2 regions of the Leucobacter sp. UCD-THU genome follow, and region 1 is predicted to be linked to the other one. Evidence: predicted binding sites of a transcription regulator. Region 1 holds the regulator's gene; the other holds the start of a gene.
What was found. Region 1 encodes LexA, which represses DNA repair genes until DNA is damaged. Its sites were predicted from a motif close to TCGAACANNTGTTCGA; they were not measured.
Positions count from the first base shown of each region.

Region 2: a site for LexA is predicted at 3,473-3,488, ahead of H490_RS25295 (Rv2578c family radical SAM protein). Genes of this name have one in related genera too.

Region 1 covers NZ_KB714604.1:13,096-21,822, forward strand. Annotated here, with positions in the region: gene metE (5-methyltetrahydropteroyltriglutamate--homocysteine S-methyltransferase) at 1-389, shown strand, start outside; gene H490_RS27590 (hypothetical protein) at 386-1,567, shown strand; gene H490_RS27595 (methylenetetrahydrofolate reductase) at 1,564-2,469, shown strand; gene lexA (transcriptional repressor LexA) at 2,564-3,223, opposite strand; gene H490_RS27605 (hypothetical protein) at 3,488-3,898, shown strand; gene H490_RS27610 (histidinol-phosphate transaminase) at 4,025-5,107, shown strand; gene H490_RS0116280 (DsbA family protein) at 5,207-6,217, shown strand; gene H490_RS27615 (cytochrome c biogenesis CcdA family protein) at 6,224-7,078, shown strand; gene hisB (imidazoleglycerol-phosphate dehydratase HisB) at 7,089-7,697, shown strand; gene hisH (imidazole glycerol phosphate synthase subunit HisH) at 7,694-8,368, shown strand; gene priA (bifunctional 1-(5-phosphoribosyl)-5-((5-phosphoribosylamino)methylideneamino)imidazole-4-carboxamide isomerase/phosphoribosylanthranilate isomerase PriA) at 8,402-8,727, shown strand, end outside.
Region 2 covers NZ_KB714602.1:445,073-453,799, forward strand. Annotated here, with positions in the region: gene H490_RS25270 (dicarboxylate/amino acid:cation symporter) at 1-308, opposite strand, end outside; gene H490_RS25275 (YajQ family cyclic di-GMP-binding protein) at 587-1,075, shown strand; gene H490_RS25280 (DUF3151 domain-containing protein) at 1,078-1,491, shown strand; gene H490_RS25285 (adenylosuccinate synthase) at 1,652-2,938, shown strand; gene H490_RS25290 (chorismate mutase) at 3,071-3,367, shown strand; gene H490_RS25295 (Rv2578c family radical SAM protein) at 3,497-4,567, shown strand; gene H490_RS25300 (hypothetical protein) at 4,673-5,695, opposite strand; gene H490_RS25305 (RNA-binding S4 domain-containing protein) at 5,695-6,063, opposite strand; gene H490_RS25310 (YigZ family protein) at 6,121-6,753, shown strand; gene H490_RS25315 (DNA polymerase III subunit delta') at 7,143-8,309, shown strand; gene H490_RS25320 (alpha/beta hydrolase) at 8,306-8,727, shown strand, end outside.

The DNA of each region.
Region 1 (8,727 bases):
TCGCGACGAGCGGGGCGGCCGCCGAGGTGCAGATCCACACCCACCTCTGCTACTCCGAGTTCGGCGAGATCATCGACGCGGTCGACGGCCTCGACGCCGACGTGACCTCGATCGAGGCGGCCCGCAGCCGCATGGACGTGGTCGAGCCCCTCGGTGATCACGGCTACTCGCGCGGCATCGGCCCGGGCGTCTACGACATCCACTCGCCCCGCGTGCCGAGCGTCGAGGAGCAGACCGAGCTGATCCGCATCGCCGCGAGCCGCATCCCCGGCGAGCAGCTGTGGGTGAACCCCGACTGCGGGCTCAAGACGCGCGGCTACGAAGAGACCGTGGAGAGCCTCACGAACCTCGTGCGGGCGGCTCAGGCGGTGCGCGAAGGAGCGGTGTGACGCTGCCCGACTCGCGGGCGCCGCAGCCCGGTGCGGCGGCGCCCTGGCCGAGCGATCGGCTCCCCACCGAGCCCGTCGGCTCGCTGCCGCGCCCGGCGCGGCTGCAGCGCGCGGTGCTCGACGCCGAGACGGGGCTCGCCTCGCAGGCCCAGCTGCGCGCCGAGCAGGATCTCGCGGTGCGCGACACCCTCGACCGCCTGGCGGCGACCGGCTCGCCGATCATCTCCGACGGCGAGCAGCGCAGGCACAGCTTCGCGAGCTATCCGCTCGGCACCGACGAGGTCGAGGAAGGGCCGGTCTTCGCGGTGTTCGCCGACGGCCACCACCGGGTGATCCCGAGCCTCGCAAGCGCACCGTTCGCCTTCCGCGCGTGGGCCGCCGATGACGTGTCGGCGGCTCGCGAGCTGACCGACCTGCCGCTCAAGCAGGCCGTGATCTCGCCGTCGATGCTGTCGCTCATGGTGCCCGATGCGGGCCTCGGCGACTACTCGCGCGACGACTTCCTGAACGACGTGGTCGACGGCTGCGCCGACGACATCGCGCGCTGCTTCGCCGCGGGCGCCTCCCGCGTCACGATCGACTTCACGGAGGGGCGCCTCGCGCTGCGCCGTGATCTGCGCGCCCCGTGGGCCGGCCCCGAAGCGCTGGGAGGCTTCATCGAGCTCATCAACCGGGTGCTGGATCGCCTCGAGCCGCGGCAGCGCGCCGCGGTGGGCGTGCACACCTGCCCCGGCAACGACAACGACTCGGCGCACAGCGCCGACATCGACTACGCCGAGCTGATCCCCGAGCTGTTCCAGATCGAGGCGGGGTACTTCCTGGTGCAGGCCGCGGGGGAGAAGGATCCGGATCGTGTCGCCCGTCTCGTCGGCGGTCAGCTGCGCGGACGGGCATCCCGCGGGCGCGCCCCGCGCGTGCTCATCGGCGTGACCAACCCCACCCATCCGAGGCTCGAGACGGCCGAGCAGATCCGCGACCAGCTCGTGCGGGCGGCGCGCTTCGTGCCGCCCGAGCTGCTCGGCTCTACCGACGACTGCGGGTTCTCGCCCTACCTCATCGACGAGAAGCCGCGGCACGGCTCGCCCGACTTCGCCCGCGACGTGGCCTTCGCCAAGATCGCCGCTCGGGTGCGGGGCACCGAGCTGGCGTCCGAGGCCCTGGCGGGAGCGGCGTCGTGAGCCCGCTGCCGCTCGCGGGCAGCGCGCCCACCCGCGCCCGCTTCTCCTTCGAGGTGTTCCCGGCGCGCAGCGGCGCCGCCGCCCTCGCCCTCGGGCACGCCGTGCAGCACCTCTCCGCAGCCGGCCCCGACTTCATCTCGGTCACCTACGGGGCGAACGGGTCCAACCGCGACGCGTCGCTCGACCTGCTGAAGTACCTGCGCGATCACACCGACGCACTGCCGCTCGCACACCTCACCACGGTCGGTGAGAGCCGCGATGCGGTGCGCGAGACGATCCACCGCATCATGGACGCCGGCGTGCACGACTTCCTCGCCCTGCGCGGCGACCCGCCGCGGGGGCTCGACGAGCACGACCCTGCGGTGACGGGATCCCTGTCGTCGCTCGAGCTGGTCGATCTGGTCGCCGAGGCCCGCGCCGAGCGACCGCCGCTCACGAGCGTCGGGCGCACCGCCGTGGCCGCGTACCCGAACGGGCACCCGCTGTCGCGATCGCGTTCGCAGGACATCGAATGGCTCATCGAGAAGCAGGAGGCCGGCGCGCAGTTCGCCGTCACGCAGCTCTTCTTCCGGGCCGAGGAGTACCTCGGCTTCGTGGGCGACGCCCAGAGCGCGGGGCTGCGGATCCCCGTGCTGCCCGGGCTCATGCCGGTCTCGACGAGTGCGCAGCTGCGCAAGGTCGCGTCGCTGGCGGGTCGCCCGGCCCCCGAGGGGCTGGAACGGGCACTCGAGGAGGCCGGGGGATACGCGCCCGAGCTGGGCGTGGAGCACACGGTCGACCTCGCACGCGCGCTGCTCGCCGGGGGAGCCCCGTCGGTGCACCTCTACACCTTCAACCGGCACGAGCAGGTGCTGGCCGTGCTGCGCGAGCTGCAGCTGCTGACGCCGGATCCGATCGGCTGAGGGTACGGCAGCGCCGGGCGCTCCCGCGGCGTTCGGCCGCTCGCCACCGCGTGCCGACGCCGGGCCGGGGGCGGCCCCGGCCCGGCCTGCGCGATCAGACGGAGCGGAAGACCGCGACGACGCGGCCGAGCACCTCGGCGTGGTCGCCGAGGATCGGCTCGAACGCGCTGTTGCGCGGCAGCAGCCACGTGTGGCCGTCGCGGCGGCGGAAGACCTTGACGGTCGCCTCGCCGTCGAGCATCGCCGCGACGATGTCGCCGTTCTCGGCCTCGCGCTGCTGGCGCACGACCACAAAATCGCCGTCGCAGATCGCCGCATCGATCATGGAGTCGCCCACCACGCGCAGCATGAACAGCTGGCCGTCGCCCACGAGCTGCCGGGGGAGCGGCACGATCTCCTCGACCTGCTGGTCGGCCGTGATCGGCACGCCCGCGGCGATCTGCCCGACCAGGGGCACGTAGGCGGCTTCCTCGACCTGCTGCGCGGGGGCGTCGGCGATGGCCGCGCTCGTGCTCGCCAGCTCGACGAGGATCTCGAGTGCTCGGGGCCGGTTCGGATCGCGGCGGATGTACCCGCCGAGCTCGAGGCGGCTGAGCTGGTGGGTGACGCTCGAGAGCGAGGAGAGCCCGACGGCGTCGCCGATCTCGCGCATGCTGGGCGGGTAGCCGCGAGTGTCGACCGAGCGCGCGATGCACTCGAGGATCGCCTGCTGCTTCTCGCTGAGGGGCTTCCGGGAGTGGGGAGCGTCGCTCATCGCTGTCCTTTCCGAGGCCCGAGGGCGGTGGCGGGAGGGTCGGATCCATGAATGTCAGTGGTTGCTGATTCAGTGATGCCGTTGCTCGAAACCATAGCCGCTGCATTCGAACACCGCCAAACAAGTGTTCGAGTGTCGCGGAAAAGATCGAAACATGTGTTCGAAGATCTTGCTTGCGGTTTCGATTCATCGAAGATATATTCGAAACAGATGTTCGCCCCGATGTGATACTCGCGGCGGCGCGGAAGAACAGGAGAGACCACCATGAGCGCACAGGCGGTTCTGCAGCACGAGTCGTACGAGGTTCGCCCCCCGAAGGCGAACGCGAAGCTGCGCCTCACGCGTCGCGGGCGAGTGGTCTTCGGATCGCTGGCCACCGTGATGGTCGCGGGCCTGCTCGCGCTGGCGGCGACGTTCGCGGGCCCCCAGGCCTTCGCGTCGGAAGAGGGCGCTTCCGGCCAGCAGTTCCACTACGTGGTCGTGCAGCCCGGTGCTTCGCTCTGGTCGCTCGCGACCGAGCTCGACCCCGAGGCCGACCCGCGCGACCTGGTCGCCGAGATCGTGCAGCTCAACCAGCTCGACGGCTCTGGCATCGAGGCGGGCGAGGCGATCGCGGTGCCGCTGCGGTACTCCGACAGCCCCGCGGTGTTCGGGGCCGACGAGCTCGATGCGTGAGGGTGTGAAGCCTGAGCGATCGAAGCGTGCGCGTTCGAAGGCGTCCCGGGCGCACCCACTAGGTTCCGACCCTGCGCGCCGGCCTCGCGAGCCGGCGGCGCCCCGGGGAGGTTCTAAACTGGTGCGGTGACCAGCCTGAGCGATCTCCCTCTCCGCGCCAACCTCGTCGGCAAGCAGCCCTACGGGGCTCCCCAGGATCCCGTGCCGGTGAGCCTCAACGTCAACGAGAACACGCATCCGATCCCCGAGCGCGTGGTCGCCGACATCGTGGAGTCGCTCGCGCAGGCGGTTCACGGAGTGAACCGCTATCCCGACCGCGAGTTCACCGAGCTGCGCGAGGCCCTGGCCGGTTATCTCGGCCATGGCCTGACCGTCGAGCAGCTGTGGGCGGCGAACGGCTCGAACGAGGTGCTGCAGCAGATTCTGCAGGCGTTCGGCGGCCCCGGGCGCTCGCTGCTGAGCTTCACGCCCACCTACTCCATGTACCCGCTGCTCGCCTCGGGCACCGACACGGAGTGGATCGCCGTTGCGCGCCCCGCCGACTACGCCCTCACCCCCGAGCTCGTGGTCGGCGCCCTGCGCGAGCACCGGCCCGACATCGCCATCCTGTGCGGCCCCAACAACCCCACCGGCACGCCGCTCGACCGCGAGGTGATCCTCGCCGCCTATGAGGCCTTCGACGGCATCCTCATCGTCGACGAGGCCTACCACGAGTTCGACGCGCAGCGCGAGAGCGCGGTCGCGCTGCTGCCCGGCCGCCATCGCCTGCTCGTCTCGCGCACCATGAGCAAGGCCTTCGCCTTCGCCGGCGTGCGCCTCGGATATCTCGCGGCAGACCCCGCCGTGATCGACGCCCTGCGCCTCGTGCGACTGCCGTACCACCTCTCCGCGCTCACGCAGGCCGCGGCTACCGCCGCCATACGCCACTCCGACGAGATGCTCGCCACCGTCGCCGACATCCGCGATCAGCGCGATCGGCTCGCCGCCGCACTCGTGCAGCTCGGCTACGAGGTGCACCCGTCCGGCGCGAACTTCCTGCTGGTCGGCGGCTTCGACGATCCGGCAGCGGTCTTCGAGTCGCTGCGCGCGCAGGGTATCCTGATCCGCAACCTCGGCATCGAGGGGCACCTGCGCATCACCGCCGGGACCGAGAGCGAGACCACCGCCGTGATCGAGGCGATCGCGGCGCTGACGCCGACTGCGCGCTGACGCCCGCCCTGCCGCGTGGACGGCCGCCTCGACGCGGAGAGCGTGCGCTTCAGATACAAGTGACAGCTATCTTCCGTGCGTGCGGATAGGATCGAGGCGATGTCTCAGCACGAACACGACGGCGCGAGCGACGCCGAGAACGCCCCGGGCGCGGGCGACGCCCCCACGAGCGAGGGCCTCGCCGCCGATACCGCGCAACGCGCCGACGCGTCGGGCTCGGTGTCGACCGCTCGGTCCGTCGAGGCCGGCGAACCGCTCCCCGCCGGGCCGGCCGAACCGGCGCCGGTCGCCGTCGCGGCGGCCCCGCGTCGGCGAGGGGCGGCCGAGACCCTCGACCGCCGCGCGCTCGAGCGGCGCTACCGCCTGATGCGCAACCTCGTCGTGCTGCTCGTGGCGCTCGTCGTGGTGCTCGGCGGCGTCTCGGTCTCGCAGCTCGTGCAGCTGCAGAGCGCGGAGACCGTCGGCGCAGCGGCCTCCGCGACCGGCGCGTCGGCCGAGGCGGGTGCCTCGGCGCAGCCCGGCGAAGCCGGCAGCTGCCCCGCGCCCGAGCGCCGCGAGCCGAACGACCCGATGGCGCTCGGCGACGTCGACGCCCCCGTGGTGATCGCCGAGTGGACCGACTTCCGCTGCCCCTACTGCGGCGTGTTCTCGCGCGACACCCTGCCGACGCTGATCGAAGAGTACGTCGACACCGGCAAAGTGCGACTCGAGGTGCACGACGTCGACTTCATCGACGGCGACGTCTCCGCGCGGGTGGCGGTGGCCGCGCGCGCGGCCGGGGAGCAGGATCGCTACTTCGAGTACCTCTTCGAGGTCTACGACGCGATGCACCAGGAGCGCCCCGAGATCACCGACTCGTTGCTCGTCGACTACGCGAAGCAGGCGGGCGTGCCCGACATCGCGCGTTTCACCGCCGACCTCGACAGCTCCGAGCTGCTCGCCGAGCTGCGCGCCAGCAGCGCGCAGGCCAAGCAGCTGGGCGTGGGATCGGTGCCGTTCTTCGCCGAGACCGACGGCTGCCAGGTGCTGCAGGGCGCGCAGCCGATCGAGCAGTTCCGCGGCTTCCTCGACAGCGCGGTCGCCGCTGCCGAGCAGGGCCGCGGCGAGTAGCGCGAGGTGGAGCTCACCCTGCTCGGCGCCTTCCTCGGCGGCGCCCTGACCCTGCTCAGTCCCTGCTCGGCGATGCTGCTGCCCGCGTTCTTCGCCTACGCGTTCAGCAGCCCGGGTGCACTGATCGCGCGCACCGGCGTCTTCTTCCTCGGCCTCGCGACCTCGCTCGTGCCGCTCGGGCTGCTCGCCGGCACCGTGGGCGCTTGGGTGACGCTGCACCGGGACGGTCTCATGACGGCCGCGGCGATCGTGGTCATCGTGCTGGGCGTCGCGATGCTTCTCGGCGTGCGACTGCCCGCCATGACGCGCCAGCGCGGCGCGAAGAGCACCTCGATCGCGTCGGTCTACGCGCTCGGCACCGTGTACGGACTCGCCGGAGTGTGCGCGGGGCCGCTGCTCGGCGCAGCACTGACGATGGCCGCCTACGGCGGCAACGCGCTGCTCGGAGGCGTCGTGATGCTCGTCTTCGCGGCCGGCATGGCCCTGCCGCTGCTGCTGCTCGCCCTGCTCTGGGAGCGCGTGCCCGGGGTGCGCCGCCTCGTGCGCCCCCGAGAACTCGTGATCGGTCGCTGGCGCAACGCGTGGAGCAGCGTGATCGGCGGAGCGATCACGGTCGGCATCGGTGTGCTCCTGCTCGCGACGCGCGGCACGAGCACCCTCGGCAGCATGCTGGGGTACTCCGAACAGGCGCGCCTCGAGGGATGGGTGCAGCACGCCTCCGCCGCGATCCCGAACTGGGTGTTCCTCGTCGTGGTGCTGACCGCCGGCGGGCTCTGGTTCGCGGTGCGCCAGGCGCTGCGCCGCGATCCCGAACCGCCGCTCGCCGCACCCGCAGGGACCGGCGCCGGCGAACCCCGATAGAATCATGGCCATGACCGCAGCAGCACGCACCGCCTCGCTCGAGCGCTCCACGAGCGAGTCGCAGATCAGCCTGAGCCTCGACCTCGACGGCACGGGCGCATCCGACATCGACACCGGTGTGCCCTTCTTCGACCACATGCTCACGGCGCTGGCGCGCCACTCGCTCACCGACCTCACCGTGCGGGCGCGCGGCGACGTGCACATCGACGTGCACCACACCGTCGAGGACACGGGTATCCTGCTCGGCCAGGCGATCCTCGAGGCGCTCGGCGACAAGAGCGGCATCTCGCGCTACGGCGACGCCCTCGTGCCCCTCGACGAGGCGCTCGCGCAGGCCGTGGTCGACATCTCGGGCCGCCCCTACCTCGTGCACTCGGGCGAGCCCGCAGGGTTCGAGTTCCACCTCATCGGCGGCCACTTCACGGGGTCGATGGTGCGCCACTTCTTCGAGGCGCTGGTGCTGAACGCGCGGCTCACCGTGCACCTCAGACTGATCGAGGGGCGGGATCCGCACCACATCGCCGAGGCCGAGTTCAAGGCGTTCGCCCGCGCTCTGCGCCAGGCGAAGGCGCTCGACCCGCTCGTCGCAGGCATCCCGTCGACCAAGGGAGCCCTGTGACGGGGAGCGAGCGCGTCGCCGACGGTGCTGATGGGAACGGTCCGCGCAAGCGCGTCGCCGTTCTCGACTACGGCTCGGGCAATGTGCACTCCGCGGTCAAGGCGCTCGCGAAGGCGGGCGCCGAGGTCGAACTGACCCGGGATCCGCGCGCGGTCGCCGAGGCCGACGGTCTGCTCGTGCCCGGCGTGGGCGCGTTCGACGCCGTGATGCGGCAGTTGCGCGCGGTGCGCGGCGACGAACTCATCGATCGCAGGCTCGCCGGCGGTCGCCCCGTGCTGGGCATCTGCGTGGGCGAGCAGGTGATGTTCGAGCGCGGCGTCGAGCGCGGCGTCGAGACCGAGGGGCTCGGCCAGTGGCCGGGCACCGTGCGCCGCCTCGAGGCCGACGTGCTGCCGCACATGGGCTGGAACACCGTCGAGGCGCCCGAGAACTCGGTGCTGTTCCGCGGCATCGCCCACGAGCGCTTCTACTTCGTGCACAGCTACGCGGCCACCGACTGGGCCCTCGAAGGGCGCGGCGCGGCGACCAGGCCGATCGTGACGTGGGCCGAGCACGGCGAGCGATTCGTCGCCGCCGTCGAGAACGGCCCGCTGAGCGCGACCCAGTTCCACCCCGAGAAGTCCGGCGAAGCCGGCATCCAGCTGCTGCGCAACTGGATCTCGACCCTCTGACACCCGACTCTCGTACCAAGGAGAACCGCACACATGAGTGAACTGGCGCAGGGCCCCAAACTTCAGCTGCTGCCCGCGATCGACATGGTCGACGGCAAGGCGGTGCGCCTCACCCAGGGCGAGGCCGGCACCGAGACCAACTACGGCAGCCCGGTCGACGCGGCACTCGACTGGATCGAGCAGGGCGCGGAGTGGATCCACCTCGTCGACCTCGACGCCGCCTTCGGGCGCGGCAGCAACGTCGCGGTGGCGCGCAAGATCATCAAGCGCGCGGGCGACGTCAACATCGAGTTCTCGGGCGGCATCCGCGACGACGCGAGTCTCGAGGCCGCGCTCGAGATGGGGGCGCGCCGCGTGAA
Region 2 (8,727 bases), on a different contig from region 1:
ACGCCGAGCACGATGCCGATGGTCACCGCGATGAGCGCGGTGATCGCGAACCACAGCAGGGTCTGACCGGCCAGGCGTGCGGCGTTCGTGACCTGTCGCAGGCCGACGATGCTCGACACGATCGCGGTGAAGATGAGCGGCACGACGGCGGCGCGCAGCAGCGAGACGTAGCTGCTGCCGATGGTGGAGAGGGTGGCGTGCAGGCCGTTCTTGTTGCCCTCGGCATCGGCGCCGAGCGACATCGCGATGCCGCCGAGCACGAGGCCGAGGACCAGGGCGGCGAGGATCTGCCAGCCGAACGACGTCATCCACTTGGGGAGGCGGCGCCGCGTTTCGGGGGCGGTCGGAGTTGTCGACACGACGAGGGGTTCCTTTCGGTGGGGAAGCGCGGGATCGGGCGATAGGGGCGGATCCGCGCGGAGTGCATGCGGGCGCGAAGCCCGGGCCGCAGAAGAGTCTAGCAACCTATTCGCGAAAGTTATTCCAGGTATTGCGAACCGTTGAGTTGGGGTGCTCGCGCGCCCGTCCGCTCGCGTGCCTGTCGGCGGGTCTGCCGCTCCGCTGCGAGGCCGGGTAGTCTGGCCCTATGGCAGATTCTTCGTTTGACGTGGTGAGCAAGATCGACTCGATGGAGGTCGAGAACGCGGTCAACCAGGCCCGCAAGGAGGTCGAGCAGCGCTACGACTTCAAGGGTGTGGGAGCCGACGTGACCCTCTCGGGTGAGAGCATTCAGATCAAGGCCAACACCGAGGAGCGCGCGAACGCCGTGCTCGACGTGCTGCAGTCGAAGTTCATCAAGCGCGGCCTCTCGCTCAAGGCGCTCGACAGCGGCGAGCCCTACGCGAGCGGCAAGGAGTACCGCATCGACTCCAAGCTCAAGGAGGGCATCGACCAGGCCACCGCCAAGAAGCTGAACAAGCTGATCCGCGATGAGGCGCCGAAGGGTGTCAAGTCGCAGATCCAGGGCGACGAGCTGCGCGTCAGCTCGAAGAGCCGCGACGACCTGCAGGGCACCATCTCCCTGCTCAAGGGCGCCGACGTCGACGTGGCCCTGCAGTTCGTGAACTTCCGCTGAGCATGATCGGAGAGAACCTGCTGGGGCCCGAACCCACCCTTCTCGCGCAGGAGCCCGCCGTCACCGCGGCGCTCGCCGCGGGGGCGGATCCCGAAGCCGTCGTGCGCGAACATCCCGAATCGCCGCTCGCGTGGGTGGTGCTCGCCGACCGCGCCGATGCAGAAGGCCGCGACATCGAGGCCTACGCCTTCGCGCGCGTCGGCTACCACCGAGGCCTCGACGCGCTGCGCAAGTCGGGCTGGCGCGGCGCCGGGCCCGTGCCCTGGTCGCACGAGCCCAACCGCGGCGTGCTGCGCGCCCTCTACGCGCTGCGCCGATCCGCGGCCCGCATCGGCGAGCAGAGCGAGGTCGACCGGCTCACCGAGTTCCTCGACGGGGCCGACCCTGGCGCGATCCCAGCCATCGAGGCGCAGTAGCACCACCCGCTCCTGGCGAGAGATCCGGCGTCCGTGAGGCCGGATCCGCGGGCTCGGTCTCACCGACGCCGAATCTCCCACGGAGCCCTCGGGATCCTCCGCCACAGGTGCCGGGTAGACTGGGCCGGTATCTGCCACAGCTGCAAAGGAAGGGGCTGAGATGCCCGCAGTGCTCATCACCGGTGCCCAGTGGGGCGACGAGGGGAAGGGACGAGCGACCGATCTGCTCGGCAGCCGCGTCGAATACGTGGTCAAGTTCAACGGCGGCAACAACGCCGGCCACACCGTCGTCGTCGGCGACGAGAAGTACGCGCTGCACCTGCTTCCGTCCGGCATCCTGACGCCCGGCGTCGTGCCCGTGATCGGCAACGGCGTGGTCATCGACCTCGGCGTGCTCAAGCAGGAGCTCGACGCCCTCAGCAGCCGCGGCGTCGACGTGTCGCGCCTCAAGGTGAGCGCGAACGCGCACGTCATCACCGCCTACCACCGCACGCTCGACAAGGTCACCGAGCGCTTCCTGGGCAAGCGCCAGATCGGCACGACGGGGCGCGGGATCGGCCCCGCCTACGCCGACAAGATCAACCGCGTGGGCATCCGCATCCAAGACCTCTTCGACGAGAGCATCCTGCGCCAGAAGGTGGAGGCCGCGCTCGAGTTCAAGAACCAGGTGCTCGTCAAGATCTACAACCGCCGGGCCATCGAGGCCGACGAGGTGATCGCCGACCTGCTGAGCTTCCGCGAGATGCTCGAGCCGATGGTCTGCGACACCGGTCTGCTGCTGCACGAGGCGATGCAGGACGGCAAGACCGTGCTCTTCGAGGCCGGGCAGGCGACCATGCTCGACATCGACCACGGCACCTACCCCTTCGTGACCTCCTCGAACGCGACCGCGGGCGGGGCGAGCACCGGATCGGGTCTGCCGCCCCACCAGCTCGACCGCGTCATCTCGGTCGTCAAGGCCTACACCACGCGCGTGGGCGCCGGCCCGTTCCCCACCGAGCTCTTCGACGAGTTCGGCGAGCACCTGGCGAGCGTCGGCCACGAGTACGGCACCACGACGGGGCGCGCGCGCCGCTGCGGCTGGTACGACGCCCCCATCGCCCGCTACGCGGCCCGCATCAACGGCGTCACCGACTTCGTGCTCACCAAGCTCGACGTGCTGTCGGGGCTCGAGACGATCCCGGTCTGCGTCGCCTATGACGTGAACGGCGTGCGCCATGACGAGATGCCCGTCAATCAGAGCGACTTCCACCACGCGAAGCCGATCTACGAGGAGTTCCCCGGCTGGTCCGAGGACATCTCGGGAGCGCGCCGCTTCGAGGAGCTGCCGAAGAACGCGCAGGAGTACATCCGCGCCCTCGAGGCGATGAGCGGCGCCCGCATCTCGGCCGTCGGCGTGGGCCCGGAGCGCGAGCAGGTCGTGGTTCTCCACGATCTGCTCGACTGAGGCCGTCGTCCTGAGCGGAGTCGCGGGATCCTCGGGCGCGTGAGATCCTGCGGCTCCTCCCCTCGGGGTCGAGGCCCCGCCTCCCCGGCAGCAAGCAGCCGCACCACGCGGAACGACGATTTGGAGCAACCCATGAGCGATCCGACCCCGCAGGAGCGCCTGGCCGCGCTGCGCTCGAGCATCGACAACATCGATGCGGCGCTCGTGCACATGCTCGCCGAGCGCTTCCGCTGCACCCAGGAGGTGGGCCGCCTGAAGGCCGACCACGACATGCCGCCGTCGGATCCGAGTCGCGAGGCCCGGCAGATCGAGCGCCTGCGCTCCCTCGCCGAAGACGCCCACCTCGATCCCGAGTTCGCCGAGAAGTGGTTCAACTTCGTGGTGGCCGAGGTGATCCGGCACCACCAGCACATCGCCTCCGAGCGCTGACTCCGGCCTGCGGCGCCGGGCGTCGCGGGCTCCGGGGAAGCGCACGGAGCGATGCGCCGAGGGTTTCCCTGCGAGCCGCGCGCGCAATCGAGTCTTGCGATTCATTCGAACATATGTTCGAATGAATCCATGAGATGGAGCGGGCAGCGGGTCGATGCAACGTCGGAGACGGCGCTGCCCGGGCTCGGTCTCGGCGAGGTCGCCGCGGTGCCGGGGCACCTGCGCACAGTGCGCTCCCCCGAGTTCGCCGGGCTCGTCTTCCACGAGGTGATCGCGAAGAGCGCGCTCAACCGGGTGCCCGCCTCGTCTTCGATGCCGTTCTCATGGACCATCAACCCCTACCGCGGCTGCTCCCACGCCTGCGTCTACTGCTTCGCCAGGGGCTCCCACCGATACCTCGACCTCGACACCGGCCGCGACTTCGACTCGCAGATCGTGGTGAAGGTCAACATCGCCGAGGTGCTCGGCCGTGAGCTGGGCAAACCCGGCTGGCAGGGCGAGCACGTCGCGCTCGGCACCAACACCGACCCGTACCAGCGGGCCGAGGGCCGCTACCGGCTCATGCCCGGCATCATCGACGCCCTCGCCCGCAGCGGCACGCCGATGTCGATCCTCACCAAGGGCACGCTGCTGCGCCGCGATCTGCCGCAACTCGTCGAGGCCGCGCAGCGCGCTCCCGTCGCGCTGTCGATGTCGATCGCCGTCGCCGATCCCGATCTGCAGCGCTCGATCGAGCCCGGCGTGCCCAGCGCGCGGGCGCGGCTCGACACCATCGCCGCCGCCCGAGACGCGGGCTTCGAGCCCGACGTCTTCGTGATGCCGGTGCTGCCGCACCTCACCGACTCGACCGCTCAGCTCGGCGCCCTGCTGCGAGACATCCGCGCCGCCGGCGCCCGCTCGGTCATGTACGGCCCCCTCCACCTGCGCTCGCACGTGAAGCCCTGGTTCTTCGCCTGGCTCGAGCGCGAACACCCCGAGCTCGTGCCCGCCTACCGCTCTCTCTACCCGGGCAGCGCCAGCAGCGCCCCGCAGGCGTACCGCATGGAGCTGGCGGCGCGCATCCGCCCCATCATCAGACGCCTCGGCCTCGAGTGGGCCGCGCCCCGCGACCCTGCCCACCCGCGCCGCGGCGCCGCCGCCCGGCCGATGCCCCTCGACGCGCTCGCCACCCCCGGCGCGCCCGCGCCCACCCTCTTCTGAGGCGCGACCCGAGCGGCTCCACGTACGAGGCTCGGGGCGGGCCGGCCGACGGCACCTCGATCAGCGCGGACTGCGGGGCTGCGGACCGCGGTCGGCACGCAGGGCTCAGGCCGCCGACCGCACTCCCGCTTCGCCCGCGGCCGACGCCGCGCGCGCCTCCGCGATCGCCTCCAGCACCCGCAGCCGCAGCACGTTCCCGCGCTCGGCGAAGCCGCGCTGTCGGCGCGCATACTCCCGCTTCCCGTCGGCCGCCTCGATCGGGATCGGCACGAGCGGCGCCCCCGACGCTCCGACGAAACCGGTCACATCGTAGGGCGACGCCTGCATGTCGACCTCGCGGATGTCGCGCGCCAGCTCGAAGGCGTCGAGCAGCACCTCTCCAGGCACGATCGGGCCGAGCTTCGCCGCCCACTTGTAGACGTCCATGCCCGCGTGCAGGCAGCCGGGCTGCTCGAGCTCGGGCTGCGTCTCGCGAGTGGGCTGCACCGCATTGAGCGGCGCGGCCTCGGCGGTGAAGAAGCGGAACGCGTCGAAGTGGGTGCACCCGATCAGGTGGCTCTCGACCACGAGGTCGGTGGCCGCGTGCCCGATCCGCAACGGCAGCGCCGTGTGCCGCAGCTGTTCGGGGGTCATGCGGTAGACCATCGCCCACTCGTGCAGGCCGAAGCAGCCGAAGCGCGGCGCGCGGTCGAGCGTCTGCCGCAGCAGCGTCTCGACGTAGTCGACCGTGCCGCCGCGCTTCGCGAAGAACGCGGCGGCGTCGACGATGGCGTCGTCACCGTGCCCGTCATCGGCGACCGGGGGCGCGCCTGCCGAGCTGCGCGTCCCTCCCGCCGGTCGTGCGCCCGCCGGTCGTGCGCCCGCCGCCGTGCGCGTGCCGTTCGAGCGGCCGACGACTGCGTAGTACTTCCAGGAGGCGCGATCCCGAGCCCCGCCTTCGAGCACCGCCGCGGCGCCCGGATGCCACCGCCGCAGCTCGCCCGGCTTCACCGAGTAGTAGGTCCAGAGGAAATCCTCGACCGGGTGCCGCTCCCCGCGCTGCTTGCGTGCTCGGTGCGCCGCGGTGAGCGCGTCGGCGCGCAGCTGATGGGCGGCCTCGCGCGCCCGCCACTCGTCGTGCCGCAGCATCAGCGCTCCATGCCGCGCAGACGGTCGAGCTCGCGCCGCTCCCGCTTCGTGGGGCGTCCCGCGCCGCGATCCCGCAGCACCGGGGCCGGGCGCTCCACTCGCGGCGGGGCCGGCGGAGTCAGGTCCTCGAAGTAGCGGGCCGCGTCGGCGGCGCTTCCCCGTCGCGAGGCGAGCCCCGTCACGCGGTAGACACGATCGAAGCCGTGCAACCGCACCCGAACCTCGTCGCCCACCCGCACCGGCTGCGCGGCCTTCGCCGGCTGGTCGTTCACGCGCACGTGCCCGGCCCGGCACGCCGCCGTGGCCTGGCTGCGGGTCTTCGCGAGCCGCACGGCCCATACCCAGCTGTCGAGTCGCACCGAATCCATGCAGATCAGGGTACCCGTCCTCGCTTCGCGCTCTCCGCGATCGGGCAGGATGGGATCATGAGCGCCGAGTACGAGACCATCGCCGCGCCGGTCGACGCCGAGCTCGAGATATCGCGATCCCGGTTCCTGACGAGGCTCGAGCGGGTCGAGACCGAAGAGCAGGCGCGCGAGACGATCGCCCGGGTGCGCGGGGAGCACCCGCGGGCGCGGCACCACTGCTCGGCGTTCGTGCTCGGCCCCGACGGCCGTGTGCAGCGCTCCAACGACGACGGCGAGCCGAGCGGCACCGCCGGGGCGCCGATGCTCGACGCGCTCGTCTCGGCGGGCCTCAGCGACGTCGTCGCCGTGGTCACGCGCTACTTCGGGGGAGTGCTGCTCGGCGCGGGCGGCCTCACCCGCGCCTACCGCGCGGCGGTGGCCGAGGCCGTGCTGCGCGCCGAGCGCCTGCGCCGCGGGTTGCGCAGGGAGGTGCTGGTCACGACCGGGTACGAGCCGGCGCCGCAGATCGAGGCCGAGGCGCGGCGCCGGGGCTACGGGATCGGCGCCGCCGACTACAGCGATCGGGTGGCGCAGCGCTACCTCGTCGCGGAGGCGGAGGTCGCGGAGGTCGCGGCGCTCGCCGCCGAGATCAGCGCCGGATCGGCGGTGGTGGTGCCGGGTGATGCGGCCTACGTCGATCTGCCCGGGTAGGGATGAAACGGCGGGGCTGCGAGGTCGCGAGAGCGGGGGTGCGGGAGCGGGACGCCTCGACTGCCCTGCCTGGGCGCCTCGTGCCCCTCAGAAGGGCATCGAGGGGCACGAGGAAGCCCCCGACGGCCTGGGGGACAGGGCCGGGGGCTCAACCCCTCCCGTTGGATTTATGGACACCGGCGGGAGAGGCTAGCGTCTTCCCGGGGGGAACTGGGTTGAGCGCCAGTATTGATACTAAACGCGTAGTTTTCGCACAGGAGCGAGAAGCATCGAACTTCACCCGACCTTTCACCCGTTGCCGGGTGAAGCGGGAGTAAAGGGTGAAAAGCGTGCTCGAGCCCCATCCCGCCCCGCAGTTCCTTGTCGGCGGCGCGCGATACCCTGTGGGGGTGAACTTCTGGGCAGAGATCGTCGGCCAGCCTGAGGCTGTGCGCACCTTGCAGCAGGCCGCCGATCCCGCGGCCCCGGCGCCCCCCGCGCACGCGTGGCTCATCACCGGTCCGCCCGGATCCGGGCGCTCCAACCTCGCCTTCCGCTTCGCCGCCGCCCTCATCGCGCGCACCGAGGCCGACCGGCAGGCGGTCTTCGAGCAGGTGAGTGCGCGCACGCACCCCGACCTCGGGGTGCTCACCACCCAGAAGCTGCTCATCGACATCAAGGCGGCGCGCGAGATCGTCACCACGGCGCACTACGCACCCGCCGAGGGCCGCTTCCGGGTGATCGTCATCGAAGACGCCGATCGTATGCCCGAGCGCACCTCCAACGTGCTGCTGAAGGCGCTCGAGGAGCCTCCCGAGCGCACGATCTGGGTGCTCTGCGCCCCCAGCGAGGCCGACCTGCTCCCCACCATCCGCTCACGCACGCGCTCGCTGCGCCTCGTCACCCCGAGCCCCGACGACATCGCGCGGCTGCTGCACGAGCGCGACGGCATCGACGCCGGCGCCGCCGAGCGCGCCGCCCGCCTCGCCCAGAGCCACATCGGCATGGCCAGGCGGCTCGCGAGCGATCCCGAGTCGCTGGCGCGTCGCGACCGCTCCATCGAGGTGGCGCTCTCGATCGAGACGCTGGGCGACGCGATGCGCGCCGCCGCCTCCCTCGTGAAAGTGGCCGAGGCCGACGCCGCGGCCCTCACCGAACAGCTCGACGCCCGCGAGCGCGACGAGGCGCTGCGCAGCCTCGGCCTCGCGCCCGGCGCCGCGATCCCGCCCCAGATGCGCGCGCAGGTGCGAGCGCTCGAAGAGGATCAGAAGCGCCGCGCGACCCGCAGCCTGCGCGACGGCATCGACCGCATCCTCACCGACCTGCTCTCGCTCTACCGCGACGTGCTGCTCGTGGCGCTCGGCGCCGCGCCCGAGCTCGTCAACCGCGAGCAGGGCGCGCGCATCGAGGGCCTCGCCGAGCGGTGGTCGCCCGCGCGCGCGCTCGCAATGGTGACCGCGGTCGAGACCGCGCGCGAGCGGCTCTCGCGCGGCATCACGCCGGGGCTCGTGCTCGAGGCCCTGTTCGCGGCGATCGTGACGCCCGCGACGGCCGGGGCGCCGGGAGTCCGCCGATGAGCGCCGCGGGGGCGACCCGCCGCCGAGCCGGGCTGCGAGCGCCGGGCGCGGCGATCCTCGCGGCCTCCCTGATGCTGCTCACGGCCTGCACGCCGATCCTCTCGCTGCTCCGCGGCGACGAATCGCGCGGCTACGAACTGCCCGAGCGCCCCACGGGGGGCCTCGAGGGCTTCGCCGCGCAGCAGCCCGTCTGGGCGTCGTGCGGGGACGGCATGGAGTGCGCCGACGTGTACGCGCCGCTCGACTGGGGCGATCCCGCGGGCGAGACCATCACACTGCGCCTCGTGAAGCACCTTGCCACCGGCGGCGAACGCATCGGCACGCTCTTCGTGAACCCGGGCGGCCCCGGCGCTTCCGGCGCCGACTACGTCGCCGAGAACATCGACTCGGTCATCCCGGCCGACGTGCAGCGCGCCTA